One region of the Streptomyces sp. NPDC001904 genome, then DNA from elsewhere that is predicted to be linked to it. Evidence: riboswitches for the same ligand, from Rfam matches in the RefSeq annotation. Region 1 holds a riboswitch; each other region holds the start of a gene.
The links. A riboswitch is a leader RNA that binds a small molecule or an ion and turns the genes downstream of it on or off. The one in region 1 is predicted to bind cobalamin.
Positions count from the first base shown of each region.

Region 2: another riboswitch for cobalamin. It lies ahead of ABT127_RS21085 (ABC transporter substrate-binding protein); the one in region 1 lies ahead of ABT127_RS11040 (CbtB domain-containing protein).
Region 3: another riboswitch for cobalamin. It lies ahead of ABT127_RS30815 ((2Fe-2S) ferredoxin domain-containing protein); the one in region 1 lies ahead of ABT127_RS11040 (CbtB domain-containing protein).

Region 1 is NZ_JBEOYI010000005.1:373,432-378,193, forward strand. Features, by position in the region: gene cobF (precorrin-6A synthase (deacetylating)) at 1-686, opposite strand, end outside; gene ABT127_RS11030 (histidine phosphatase family protein) at 991-1,605, shown strand; gene ABT127_RS11035 (CbtA family protein) at 1,699-2,454, opposite strand; gene ABT127_RS11040 (CbtB domain-containing protein) at 2,480-2,701, opposite strand; cobalamin riboswitch at 2,741-2,876, opposite strand; gene ABT127_RS11045 (ATP-binding protein) at 3,358-4,602, shown strand; gene ABT127_RS11050 (roadblock/LC7 domain-containing protein) at 4,599-4,762, shown strand, end outside.
Region 2 is NZ_JBEOYI010000012.1:153,383-158,144, forward strand. Features, by position in the region: gene ABT127_RS21070 (L-threonylcarbamoyladenylate synthase) at 1-558, shown strand, start outside; gene ABT127_RS21075 (ABC transporter ATP-binding protein) at 642-1,427, opposite strand; gene ABT127_RS21080 (FecCD family ABC transporter permease) at 1,424-2,446, opposite strand; gene ABT127_RS21085 (ABC transporter substrate-binding protein) at 2,443-3,507, opposite strand; cobalamin riboswitch at 3,560-3,730, opposite strand; gene ABT127_RS21090 (alpha/beta fold hydrolase) at 3,813-4,496, opposite strand.
Region 3 is NZ_JBEOYI010000024.1:117,123-121,884, reverse strand. Features, by position in the region: gene ABT127_RS30825 (zf-HC2 domain-containing protein) at 1-861, shown strand, start outside; gene ABT127_RS30820 (patatin-like phospholipase family protein) at 1,029-2,261, shown strand; cobalamin riboswitch at 2,375-2,497, shown strand; gene ABT127_RS30815 ((2Fe-2S) ferredoxin domain-containing protein) at 2,559-2,948, shown strand; gene ABT127_RS30810 ((2Fe-2S)-binding protein) at 2,945-3,619, shown strand; gene meaB (methylmalonyl Co-A mutase-associated GTPase MeaB) at 3,629-4,627, opposite strand; gene scpA (methylmalonyl-CoA mutase) at 4,640-4,762, opposite strand, start outside.

The sequences.
Region 1 (4,762 bases):
TCGTCCGGGGTTCCCAGGTAGGCACCCCAGTAGATCCACAGGCCCGCGCCCTCGACCTGGGTGAACGACTCGCCGCCGTCGAGCATGACGACGATGTCCCCGTCGTCGTGCCGGCCGACCTCGGGCAGGCGGCGGGCCGGGGTGATGTGCACGGGGCGGCCGACCTGGTTGAGCGGGATGCGGTGGCGCGCGGCGAGCGTGGACACGCTGGTGATGCCGGGGACCACCTCGACGACCGCGGAGACCCGGCCGCGGGTCTCGATGTCGGAGAGGATGCCCAGGGTGCTGTCGTAGAGCGACGGGTCGCCCCACACGAGGAACGCACCCGTCTGCCCCGGCTCCAGCTCGTCCAGCATCAGCCGCTCGAAGAGGTCCCCGCGCCGGGCCCGCCAGTCCTCGATGGTGGACGTGTAGGCGGAGCGGTCCATGGGGCGGCGGTTCCGGCTCGGGTCCTCGACCTCCACCACCCGGTACGGGGCCTCGGCGTGCTCCTCCAGCATCTGGTGGCGCAGGTCCGTGAGCGCGGACTTGTCGGCCCCCTTGCCGACGACGAAGAAGACGTCGGCGCGCCGGATCGCCTTCACGGCCTGGAGGGTGAGGTGGTCCGGGTCACCGGCACCGATCCCGATGACGAGGATCGTGCGCTCTTCGGTGCTCTGCGTGCCCTGCGTGTTCTGCGTGCCCATGACCACAGTCTCGCAGTTCGCGGCGCGCGGGCCCCGTGCGGGCCCCTGGTCCGCGGCCCCCGCGACGCCGGGCCGCGGCGCCGGGATCCGTACAGGTCACGGCGGCGAGATCGGCCCGACCCGGGAAGAGGCGAATGCTAGGTTCGGCAGGGCCGCTCGGCGCCCGGCGCGCCCTCTCCGTAAGGGGCCGTCCCCTACGAGCCGTACGAGCCGTTCCGTACGCGCACGAGCTCACCCGGGGCGCGCCCGGCGATGCCCCGCGCCCAGCGATGCCTCCCAGGACTCCGGAAAGAAGGAACGCGCCATGACCCGCCGCGTCTGGTTCGTCTCGCCCGCGCTGAACGCCTCGCTGCGCCAGGCCCGGTTCGACGACGGGGCCGCGCTGGACGCCGCCGGCCGCGCGGCCGCACGCGCCGCGGCCCCGGCCCTGCCGACGCCCGCGCTCGCCGTCGCCTCCGGGAGCCGGCGCTGCCGGGAGACCGCCGGGCTGCTGGGGCTCGGCGCGGCCGTCGAGCCGGAGGCGCTGGCCGCTCCGGACACCGGGAGCTGGCGCGGCCGGACCCTGACCGAGGTGATGGAGACATCGCCGCAGGAGGTGGGCCGCTGGCTCGGGGATCCGGAGTTCCGGGCCGGGGGCGGGGAGTCGGTCGCCGATGTGTGTGCGCGGGTGTCGCGGTGGCTGGACACGCTCGGCGACCGGACGGGGGTGCCCGACGGCGGGCTCGTCATCGGTGTCGTGGAGCCCGAGCTGGCGCGTGCCGCCGTGGTGCACGCGCTGGGGGCGCCCCTGTCGGCCTTCTGGCGCTGCGACGTGGCGCCGCTGACCGTGACCGAGCTGAGCGGCCGCGACGGCCGCTGGAACCTGCGCTCGGGCCGGCCTCTCGCCGCGGAAGACTCCCAGGAGCCGCCGTCGCGGTAGCGGCCCGGCATCCGGGCCGACGAGAGAGGGCCCGCGGACGGATCCGCGGGCCCTCTCTCGTCCGGCTCGGTCGCGCTTGCTCGACCGGTCGGTTCAGTTCGCTGCCGGGACCGCCTGACGGGCCGCGGCGGGCTTGGGGTTGAGCAGACGCTCGGCCAGCTCTCCGAAGAGCAGCCCGAATCCGGTCCACAGCGTGATCTGGATGGCGAGCGCCGAGAGCCGGAAGCGCCAGAGCACGGCGGCCGGGAAGTGTTCGGGCACCTCGTTGATCACGGGCAGGAACTGGAAGGCCAGGCCGACGACCACGGCGAAGGCGAGAACGGCGACGACGGTCGCCCACCAGGTGCCGAGACGCGGCGCGAGCCGCTTGCCGAGCAGGGTGGCCGCGACCGCGAGGAGGACGCTGAGCACCATCATCAGGAAGTACAGGGTGGTCCGCTTGCCGATGGTGTCGGCGTTGCCGACGGCGGGCGGATTGGCGGGGTACTTCAGGAACGGGACGACGTACACGGCCAGCAGCGCGCAGCCCGACAGCAGCAGGGCCGTCGCACGCGGGCCGAAGCGGCCGACCCGGCCGAGCGCGAAGCAGTAGGCGAGTGCGGCGATGCCGCCGAAGGCGACGCCGTAGACGAGGACGCCGGTGGCCAGTCCGGCCGTGGACTGCAGGCCGCGGGAGACGAGTTCGACCTCGTCGCCGTGGGAGTGACCGGCGTGGCCCTCCTCGAAGCCGATGGCCTTCTCGACCAGCGGCTCACCGAGCCAGTAGGAGATGAGGAGGGCGAGCACGCCGGCCGCGAGACCGGCGAGCATCCCCCGAACGAGCAGATTGCGTACGGTGGTTGAGTTCATGGGAGTGCGACGTTCCTCCGCCTTCTCAGTGGCAGGGGAAGCCGAGCAGGTGACGGGCGTCGTGCACCCACTCGTGCACACCCGCCCCGCTGAACACGGAGGTGGCGCCCTGTTCGGCGCCGACGAAGTACAGCAGGACAAGCATCAGGATGCCGAAGAAAGCGGCCCAGGGGGCGATCGCCTTCAGCGGCAGCTTGGCCGGTATGACAGGAGTGGTGGCGGTCGGCTGGGCGACATGCTGCGCCATTGGCAGGGCCTCCTTCGGGAGTTCGCGTCCCGTCTCGGTGGTGCACATGGACGACCGTCCCGGGTCTGACTCACGCACAGCCCCACGAGGGCTGCGCGCTCACAGTGGCGCGACCGTGCCGGATTCCCACCGGCTTCCGTCGACCGTCGTCGATAACGGCACGACATTACCTTCTGTCGCGTGCATGGCCAAGGGCGGACGGAGACACCCGGTGAGCCTTCCGGCCAACTTCCGGCATCACGGTGGCTGAAAACAGCCTTTGGGAGGCAATGTGCGGAGCTGTCGACACCCCGTACCCCCTGAGAGTGCCTTCGGGTCGCGCCGCGAACGGGCGTCGACGACTTTTGTCAACGCACCGTCCAAATCCGCGCGTCGATCAAGGCGGCACAGTCGCGCGAGGCTGCCGACGGCGGCCCCCACAGACGCTCGCACGCGGGTGAGCTTGCGCTTTCCCGGCCCCCAAAGGCCGGTGTGCGCGCGGAATCTGAGGGTGGATCACGGTGATAGCATCCCGGCATCCGCGATCTTGATCCACTCGTCCTGCGCGCCTTCTTGCGATGTGCTCGCGTGTGTGCATCGCCGATCGGGTGACGCTCTGGGCCGTGTCGCGGGCCCTGACGAAGTGCATCTGTCGCCATGCGCCGAGAAAGGTTTCCATGACACAAGACGCACTGGTGTGGTGCCTGGTTGCGATAGCGGCGATATCCGTCGCCGCCGTTGTGGCACTCACCATCCGCAGTAGAGCGCTCGCGGCGAAGAAGCAGCGGTCGGAAGCAGATCTGCGTCAGCAGCTGAGTGCTCTGGAACGCCAACTCCACGGCTCTTCGGCCGAGTTGCAGAGGATCTGGACCGAGCGCGAGAGCGCGATCCTCGCCGCGAAGGAAGACGCCGAGGAGAACACCAAGGCGGTCCTCAAGGGCGCCGCCAGCTTCCTGCAGAGCCTCGCGGCCGAGCAGACCACCCTGCTGCACGCCGTGCAGCAGCGGTACGGAGGTCACGCCGTCCTCAGCGACCTCCTGGACGTGAACCACTCCAACGCCCAGATGGCGCGCAAGGCCCAGGGCATCGCCGTGATGTGCGGCGCGCCCCTCGGGCGCCGCAACAGGGCGGCCAGCGTCTACGACGTGGTCCGCAGCGCCCAGGGCCAGATCCGCAACTTCAGCCGGGTCGCGATCATGCAGCAGACCGGTCTCGCGCTGAAGGCGTCCGCGGTCGCGCCGGTCGCCCTCGCCGTGGCCGAACTCCTCGACAACGCTGCCAGCTTCTCGCAGCAGGACGCGCCGATCGAGGTGACCTTCCAGCGGATCCAGAACAACCTCTGCATCATCATCGACGACGCGGGCGTCAGCATGAGCGACGAGGACCGGCAGCGCGCGACCGCGCTGCTCTCCGGCGACGACGTGCCCCGCCTGTCGCAGCTCGGTACCCAGCCCAAGTTCGGCTTCCCCGTCATCGGTCTGATCGCCCGCCAGTACGGCTTCAAGGTGGATGTCACCGGAGTCTCCCGGTACGGCGGTGTCCGCGCCGTCGTGCTGCTGCCCGAGGAGCTGTGGACCATGGAGGAGACGCCGCCGAGGACCGAGGCACCCGTCAGCCGCATCCGTCGGACCCCGGCCCCCCAGGAGCAGCCGCCGCCCGAGCAGCAGGCCGAGCCGCCGGCGGAGACCCGTTCCGAGACGCGTACCGAGGCCCCGAAGCGCACGGTGCACGGGCTGCCGAAGCGGGGCGAGCGCCAGTCCCCCATCGCGAGCGTGCCGGACGCGTCGCCCCGCCGGCCCGCGTTCCCGGCCTCCGAGGGAGCGCCGCGCACCTCGGGCCGCAGCCTCGGCGCCCTCCAGCGGGGCACGCTCTCGGCCCGCAAGATCGACACCCCGTCCGCCGAAGGGTCTGAAGACGAATGACGCCAGACCTGTCCTGGATGCTCCAGGACATCGTGCAGAACGTGCCCCTGGCGCGGCACGCCGTCCTGCTCTCCGCCGACGGTCTTCCCCGCGGCTCGACGGAGGGTCTCGACCCCAAGGACGTCGACACCATCTCCGCCGCCATGGCCGGCATGCAGTC
Region 2 (4,762 bases), on a different contig from region 1:
GACGGCATCCGTGACAGTGCACTTGTCGCCTACCCCACGGACTCCTGTTATGCACTCGGCTGCCGCCTCGGCAACCGGGAAGGTGTCGACCGGATCCGCCAGATCCGGCACCTCGACGACAAGCACCACTTCACGCTCGTGTGCCAGGACTTCGCACAGCTGGGCAGATTCGTGATGATCGACAACGACGTGTTCCGTGCGATCAAGGCGGCCACGCCGGGCAGCTACACCTTCATCCTGCCCGCCACCCGCGAGGTGCCGCGGCAGCTCCAGCACCCCAAGAAGAAGACGGTGGGGGTCCGCATCCCCGACCACGTCGTCACCCAGGCGCTCCTCGCCGAGCTCGGCGAGCCGCTGCTGTCGAGCACCCTGCTGCTTCCCGGCGAGGACGAGCCGCTCACCCAGGGCTGGGAGATCAAGGAACGGCTCGACCACGTCGTGGACGCCGTCCTCGACTCCGGCGACTGCGGCACCGAGCCCACCACCGTGATCGACTTCTCGGGCGGCGAGGCCGAGGTCGTCCGGCGCGGCGCGGGAGACCCCGACCGCTTCGAGTGAGCTTCACCGCCGGAACCGCCCGTCGGCGCGTCGGGAACGGGCGGTCCGGCGTCGTCGGGAATCGGCACCGAGTGGTGAGGTTCCTAGGAACGGCTCCCGAGGGTCCCCAGGAACCGGATGTGCGGCCGCTCGCCCGGCTCCGGGACGGTCACCCGGGCACGGACCCCGTACACGTCCGCGATCAGCTCCTCGGTGAGCACCTCCTCCGGCGCGCCCGCCGAGACGACCCGTCCCTGGCGCACCACGACGACCTGCGCGCAGTACGCGGCGGCCAGATTCAGGTCGTGCAGCGCGACGACACTGGTCAGGCCGAGGCCCGTGATCAGGTCGAGCAGTTCCAGCTGGTGCTGGATGTCCAGATGGTTGGTCGGCTCGTCGAGCAGCAGCTCGCGCGGCTCCTGGGCCAGGGCGCGGGCGATCTGCACCCGCTGCCGCTCACCGCCCGACAGGGTGTGCCACAGCCGGTGCGCCTTGTCGGCCAGGCCGCTGCGCTCCAGCGCGGAGCGGACCGCGCCCTCGTCGGCCGCGGACGCCGGCGCCCACGCGCGGCGGTGCGGGATCCGTCCCAGCCGCACCACATCGGCGACGGTCAGCTCGACCTGGGTGTCGGACTGCTGCTCCACCACGGCGACCCGCCGCGCGACCGTGCGGCGCGGGACGTCCGCCAGCGGCGCGCCGTCGAGGGTGACGACACCGGAGTCCGGGGCGAGCACCCCGGCGAGCACCCGCAGCAGGGTGGATTTCCCCGAACCGTTCGGGCCGAGCAGGCCCGTCACGGTGCCGGGGCGCGGGGCGAGCTCCACCCCGTCGAGGATCAGCGCGCCGCCCGCCGACCGCGACACGCGCTCCGCGCGCAGCCCGGACGTCACCGGACGGCCCTGCGCCGGTACAGCACCAGCACGAACGCGGGCACACCGATCAAGGACGTCACCACTCCCACCGGAACCTCCTGAGGTGCCAGGACCGTACGCGCCGCCGTGTCCACCCAGACCAGGAAGACCGCGCCGGCGAGCGCCGTCACCGGCAGCAGCCGGGTGTGCCCGGGGCCGACGAGGGCGCGCGCCGCGTGCGGCAGCACCAGACCGACGAAGCCGATCGCGCCCGCCGCGCTGACCAGGACCGCGGTCAGCAGGGCCGTCACGCACAGCAGGATCAGCCGGGTGCGGGCCACCCGGACTCCCAGCGCGGCGGCCGCCTCCGGGCCGAAGGCGAACGCGTCGAGCGTGCGCCCGTACCCGAGACACACGACCAGTGCGACCACGAGGACCGCGAGACACAGCCACACCTCGGTCCAGCCGACGCCGCCGAGCGAGCCGAGCAGCCAGAAGAGCACGCCGCGCGTCGTCTCCGCGTCGGCGGCCGTCAGCACCACGACCGAGGTCAGCGCGGAGAACAGCTGCATCGCCGCCACCCCGCTGAGCACCACCCGGTCCGTCGTGCCGCCCAGGGTGTGGCTGAGCAGCAGCACCAGCGCGAACGAGACGACCGCGCCGATGAACGCCCCGCCGGACACCGACAGCGCGCCGCCGCCCACCCCGAGGACCACGACGAGCACCGCGCCCGTCGACGCCCCCGAGGACACCCCGAGCACGAACGGATCGGCGAGCGGATTGCGCAGCAGCGCCTGCAGCACGGTGCCGCACACGGCGAGCCCGGCCCCGCAGACGGCCGCGAGCAGGGCCCGCGGCAGCCGCAGGTTCCAGACGATGCCGTCGCGGATCGGCGACAGGTCCGAACTGCCCCAGCCGAGCCGCGCGCCCACCGCCGACCACACGTCGCCGACACGGATCTGCGCCGGTCCGAAGGTGATCGCCGCGGCGACTGACGCGCAGAGCGCGAACACGCCGGCCGCCCAGTACAGAGCGGACCGCAGCGTCGTCGCACTCACCGGGCGATACCGAAGTCGCCGAGCGCGGCGGCCACCTTCTCCACTCCGTCCACGGTGCGGATCGTCGGGTTCATGTCCTGTCCGCTCAAGCGCACGTACCGCTTCTCGCGCACCGCCGTCATGTTCTTCGTGACGGGGTCGGACTCCAGGAACCTGATCTTCTGCGCCGCCGACTCGGCCGACTGAGAGCGGCGCGTCAGGTCACCGATGACGAGGACGTCCGGATCGCGGTCCGCGACGGTCTCCCAGCCGATCTGCGGCCACTCCTCGTGGGTGTCGTCGAAGACGTTGCGCAACCCCAGCTCCTCGGTGATGACACCCGGGGCGCCGCAACAGCCCGCCATGTAGGGCGAGTCGGAGTTGGCGAACCAGTACAGCACGCTGACGTCCGGGGCGTCGGCCGCCGAAGCGGCCTTGTCGACGCGGGCCTTGAGCGAGGCGATGAGCTTCTCGCCGCGCTCCGCCACGTCGAAGATCCGCGCCAGGTCGCGTATCTCGCCGTAGACGGTGTCGAGGGTGAGCGCCTCGGTCCGCTCGCCGTCGCCGTCACCGCTGTTGTCCTTGCCCGCGCAGTCGCTCGGGGAGAGGTAGGTGGGGACGCCGAGTTCGGCGAACTTCCCGCGTGACGCGACGCCGCCCTTGCTGAGGGTGTAATTGAACGAGGCGGCCGCGAAGTCGGGTTCGGTGGCGAGGACCTTCTCGAAGGAGGGGTAGCGGTCGGCGAGCCGGGGCACCTTCGCGTTCGCCTTCTCAAGTCCCTTGAGCACCGGGTCCGTCCAGGTGCCGGTGCCCACCATCCGGTCGGCGAGACCGAGCGACAGCATGATCTCCGCCGCGCCCTGGTCGAGGGCGACGGCACGCCGCGGGGCGCCGTCGACGCGCACCTTCGTGCCGCAGTTGTCGACCGTGACGCCGCGCGCCGACCTCTCGTCGCCGGTGACGTCGGCCGGTCCTCCGCACCCGGCCAGGAACAGGGCGCCGGCCAACAGCGGTGCGCCGCGGCGGACATGACGGGTGAAACGAGCGGGCAGCACAGGGAATCCTCTGCGTCCAGGGCTCATACGCGGAGCCGGCCTACGGTCCACCCCCGGCCGCGGAACGCCCCCGGAGGCCGCCAGCAGGTCTTCGGACTCGGGGTCGTCCGCGCGAAGCGCCTTCCCAGACCGTGTCACCGGACCAGTGGCTGTGGCTCCGCCCGTCACCCTCACCGCTGCGCGTCAGTTCCGGCTTTCCACCGGATTCCCTGACCCGTGCACGGACAGACCGTGCAAAGGTACGACTGGCCCGGCGAAAGTACCACGGGCCCGGTGGGAGCCCTGGTGCCGGGGTTTTCGGGCATCGCCCTGGTCCGGCCGCTCCGCACCGATCAGGCGCCGAGGAACGCGGAGACCTCCGCCGCGAACTCCTCCGGCGCCTCCCGGTGGACCAGGTGCCCGACCGGGAGGGTCAGCAGCCGCCCGCCGGGAATCCGCCGCGCCAGCTCCGCGACACCGTCCTGCGGCACATGGCTGAGAGGCCCGCCCGCCACCACCAGCGTCTCGGCGGTGATCGCACCCAGCTGCTCCAGCCAGTGCGCGGGCGGGGTGTCGAGCTGCGGCCGGACCTGCACCAGCATCTCCCAGTCGAAGGACAGCTCTCCGTCCGGGCGCACCAGCGGCGGAGGTGTCCGCGGGCGGGGCAGCGGAACGTCCTCGAGCACCAGCCGCGTCACCCGCTCCGGCTCGGCCGCCGCCAGCAGATGGGCGACCACGCCGCCCATGGAGTGCGCGACGATCCGCGTCCGGTCGATGCCCAGAGCGTCCAGGAACGCGGTCACGTCGTCCCGCATCAGCTCCAGGGAGTACCGTCCCGGCCGGTCACTGTGCCCGTGCCCGCGCAGGTCCAGGGCGTGCACCCGGTGGTCGCGGGCGAACGCCGGTGCCACCGGTGCCCAGTCGGCGGCGCCCTCGCCCAGCCCGTGCAGCAGCAGGAGCGGCACGGCGTCCGGCGGTCCCGACACCTCGTAGGACAGCCTGATCCCCGCCACCCGCACCGTGCGTCGCTCCGGCATGTATCCGATGCCCCCGCCCTCGCCTTCGCACGGCCAACACGCCGACCGTGAAGATCAGTTGGTCCCGCGAGGCTACGTCATGCCGGGCGGCCGGGGGACATGGGCGACGGTCTTGGCCGCTGGCCGAGGGCCGCGGTGGACGAGCCGTTCCCGACCGTCGACGACACGGCGTGGCCGGATGCCTCCCCGGTGTCGTGACACACATCACCGAAGCGGCCCTCCGAACCCGGAATGCGTGGCCGGACCGGACGGCTGCACTGCAGGTC
Region 3 (4,762 bases), on a different contig from region 1:
GCCCGCCTCGGCGCGCTGCTGGCGGACATGAGCGACGACGAATGGAAGTCGCCGGTCCAGCTGGAGTGGTTCGAGGGCGACGACTCCGCCACGCACCGGACCTCGGTGTCCGGAGTGCTCGGCCATCTCCTCGCGGTGGACGGCTCGGTGTCCCGCTCGCTCGGCCTGCCGGACCCGGTGCAGGGCGCCCAGGACCTTCCGTCGGATCCGGAGGCACGGACCAGGGCACTGTGGCAGCAGGCGGCACAGGACGGCACGGCGTCCGGCGCACCGGGTGACGAGAGCCCCGAACTGATCCGGCGTGCCTGGCGGGACCACGCCTACGAACTGATCCGCACGTGCTCGTTCAGCGGCAACGGAGTGGCGGACATCGCCGTGCCCTACGGCGACGACGTCGTCCTGCCCCTGCGACTGGCCCTGCTCGACCGGGCGTTCGAGACGTGGATCCACGCCACCGACATCGCCGACGCCGTGGACTATCCGTACCCGCCGCCCGTGCCCGAGCACCTGCGGACGCTCATCGGGGTCGCCGTGCAGATGCTCCCGGCGATCCTGGCCGCGCGCAGGCAGGCCGGACTCGCGTCCCCGCCGCTGCCCCTCACGCAGCCGGGGGCGGCACCGCGCAGTGTCCGCCTGGAGATCGAGGGCGAGAGCGGGGGCGACTGGTACCTGCCGTTGGACGCCGCCGACGGCCCGGCCGGTCCGGACAACTGCGTCAGCCACATCGTCCTGCCCGAAGTGGAGTTCTGCCGGGTCGCGGCGGGCCACCTCTCACCCCGGGAAGCGGCCAAGAGCCAGCAGGGCGACCCCACGGCCGCCGTCGAGCTGCTGTACGCGATGGCATCGATGAGTCGCCTCTAGCACCGCACGGAGGTACGCCGCCCTGACGACGGCACTCCCGGCCAGGAGGGATGGCCGGTTCCGCCGTTGCGCCCTTCCGCGGGCCGTAGTGGCATCGTCCAGGCGGCCGATGGCGTACGGCACACCCCTTTCGACCGCGCCCGAGCGCCGTCGATCAGGGAGGGACGATGCCCGAGGACGAACCCGCCGCGCCGGCCTCGGCCGGCGGTGACATCGGCGTCGTGCTCGCAGGGGGCGGGGCGCGGGGTGCGTACGAGGCCGGCATGCTGGCGACCCTGTTGCCGGAGCTCGACGCGTGGGGGCAGCGGCCGACGATGTTCACCGGCACCAGCGCCGGTGCGCTCAACGCGGTGCTCTTCGCCTCGCGCGCACACCTGCCCGCCCGCCGGGCCGCCGACGAAGTCATCGCCGCCTGGCAGGGAGTGACGAAGGATCAGGTGTACCGGCCGCTGCTGCTGACAGCCTTGCCCATGCTCCTTCGGCAGTGCCTGACGCGCGTGGTGAACCCGTCCAGCTCCCCCCTGGCGGGCCTGCTCGACACGAGCCCCCTGCGGGCGACCTTGCGGACGAAGGTGGACTGGGACCAGCTCCACGCCAACACCGCGAGCGGTGCGGTCCAGGGCGTGGCCGTGGCCACGACGGCCTGTGGCAGCGGCCGCACGGAGATCTTCGCCGAGGGACCCGCCGCGGCCCGGCTGCCGGACTCCGACACCGACCGGGCGGTCGACTACACCCGGACCGTCCTGGACGTGGACCACGTGATGGCGTCCGCGGCGATTCCCGTGGCGTTCCCGCCCGTCAGGGTCGGACCCTCCGGCTGCTGGTACATGGACGGAGGCGTACGCCTCAACGCCCCCATCAAGCCGACGATCTCGCTCGGCGCCCGCCGGGTCGTGATCGTCGCCACCACCCCGCTGCGCGACCTGCCCCGCCTCGTGGACTGCGGGAACGAAGCCGCGCCGTCCGTCCAGGACGTCGTCGCCCAGATCGTCACGGGCCTGATGGGCGATCGCATGGTGGAGGACACGCGCACGCTCGGCAAGGTGGACGAGTTGCTCGAGTCCGGGGCGGAACGGATCAGCCCGCGCGGACGCCCGTACACCGTCGTCGAGTACCTCTTCGGCGGGCCGCCGCCCGGCCAGGGGGATCAGCTCGGCGAGAAGGCGGAATACGTCCTGGACACCTGCTTCCGGGGCATCCGCCGGCTGACCAACCCCGACCTGATGTTCCTCGCCGCGCTCCTGGGCCCGGGACGGAGCCGGGGCGAACTGCTCAGCTACCTCTTCTTCGAACCGGAGTTCACCAGCGAGGCCATCAATCTCGGCGTACGGGACGCCCGGATCATCCTCGACGAGGCGGGCGACGATCCGGGCAAGCTGTGGCGCACCGACTCCGCCTAGCCGCCGAACGTCCCGCCGCGTTCTGCCCGGTGAACCTGCCAGGCAGCCGGGCGGGCCGGTCGCGGTGCCCGCACGGATGGCATGATGGCCGAGGACATGGGCGGCAGCCGCCCGAGGAAACCGGTGCGAATCCGGTGCGGTACCGCCACTGTGATCGGCGAGCGGATCCCGACGAGCCACTGCCCCGCGCGGGTGGGAAGGCCGGGACGAGCGCGGACCCGAGAGCCAGGAGACTCAGGCTGTCGCCTCCTCGAAGCACCCCGGGGCGGAACTCCCCGGCGAGAGGAAGGACACGGCATGCCTGAACGGCTCGCCGACGAGACCGTGGCGACCGGGGGCCGGGCGGTCCCGTGCCGGGTGGTGGTGTGCCGCGACTGCTGCTGCGGCACCGTCAAGGTCAACGCCGATCACGCGGCCCAGACCGCGCGGCTGCGCGAGATCGCCCCGGTGCGGATCTCCGCCTGCCTCGACGTCTGCGAGCAGGCCAACGTCGTCGTCGTACAGCCCTCGACGGCCGGGCGGGCGGCAGGCGCCCGCCCGGTGTGGCTCGGCCTCGTCAACGACCCCGACGCCACCGAGGACATAGCGGACTGGGTACGGGCAGGAGGCCCGGGCGTCGCGGCCCGGCCCGACATCCTCGACCTCTACCTCATCGAACCGCCGCGCCGCACCGCCACCACCTCATGACGGACGAGGCCCGGCCGGAGCAGGTCGCCGAGGCGCTGCGCGACGTCGCGCGGCTCGGTGGATTCTTCGCCCTCGACACCCCCGCGACCCGGGACACCGACGACGGCGGTGGTCTCCGCGACGGGTTCGCCGCCCGCGCCCGAGCGGTCAACGACCGTTTCGGGACGGCCGAGTTGCGTGTCGGCGTCTCCGTCGCGCATCTCGGACTCGCGGCCCGGCTGTGGTCACCGGTCCTCGCCTGCGCGCTCCTGCACGGGATCGTGCCGACGATGAGTGCCGTGGAGTGGTCCGGCGACGGGACGGACCTGCGGCTGACCGCACCGCGGGGACGGCTCGCGGAGCGGCTGCCGTCGCCGGTCGAAGCCGTCCACGCGGAGGTCGACGACGTGCTGCGCGACGTGGAGGCCGGCCTCAGCGTCAAGGTGGCGCCGGGCCTGCTGGCCGGGAACTCGGCGTCCGCGCTGGTCGGTTCGGCGGCGCAACTGCTGCGCACCCGGCCCGCCCTGCGCGGCCCGCTCACCCGCCTGACCCGCGAGCTCCTGGAGACGGGCCGGCTGCGGGGCACCGGGCGGATCACCGGGCCCCGGCTGACGTTCCGCCGCAACAGCTGTTGTCTCTTCTACCGTGCCCCGGGCGGCGGCACGTGCGGGGACTGCTGCCTGACCGGTTGACCGGCCGCGTCAGTCCCCGACCTCCGCCTCCCCTTTCCGGAAGGTGTCCAGGATCTGCTCGGCGGCCAGCGTCGCGGTGAGGTCACCGTCGCGGACCCGCCGCTCCAGACCGGGGGTGAGCGCCCGTACCGCGGGATCGGCGTGCAGCCGGCCGAGGAGTTCGTCGCGCACCATCGTCCACGTCCAGTCGACCTGCTGCGTGCGGCGCCTCTCTGCGAGACGTCCCGTCGAGTCGAGGAGCGTGCGATGCTGCTCGATCCGCTCCCAGACCTCGTCGAGTCCGCTCTCCTCGCGGGCGCTGCACGACAGCACCGGAGGCGTCCAGAACGCGTCCTTGCCGTGCATCAGGCGCAGCGCGCCCGACAGTTCCCGCGCCGCCGAGCGCGCGTCGCGCTCATGCGGCCCGTCCGCTTTGTTCACCGCGATGACGTCGGCGAGCTCGAGGACACCCTTCTTGATGCCCTGCAACTGGTCACCGGTCCGCGCCAGCGACAGCAGCAGAAACGTGTCGACCATGTTGGCGACCGCAGTCTCCGACTGGCCCACGCCGACCGTCTCCACCAGGACCACGTCGTATCCGGCGGCCTCCATGACGACGATCGACTCCCGCGTCGCCTTGGCGACACCACCGAGCGTCCCGGCCGTGGGGGAGGGACGCACGAAGGCGGCCGGATCGACCGCGAGACGTTCCATCCGCGTCTTGTCGCCCAGGATGGAACCGCCCGTGCGGCTGGACGACGGATCGACCGCGAGCACGGCCACCCGGTGACCGCGCCCGGTGAGCAGGGAGCCGAACGCGTCGATGAACGTCGACTTCCCGACCCCCGGCACCCCGCTGACGCCGATCCGGCGGGCCCGGCCGCTGTACGGCAGCAGCTCCGTCAGCAACTCCTGCGCCAGGCGCCGGTGCTGGGGGCGCGTGGACTCGACGAGGGTGATCGCCCGCGCGACCACCGCCCGCTTGCCGGCCAGGACACCCTTGACGTACGTATCGAGATCGATGGGCACACCGTCACCGGCTCACTGGTCGTCGTGCCCGAGGTCCGCCGCGAGGCGCGCCACCAGGTCGTGCGCCGCGTCCGGGATCACGGTGCCGGGCGGGAAGACGGCGGCGGCTCCCATCTCCAGGAGCGTGGGCACGTC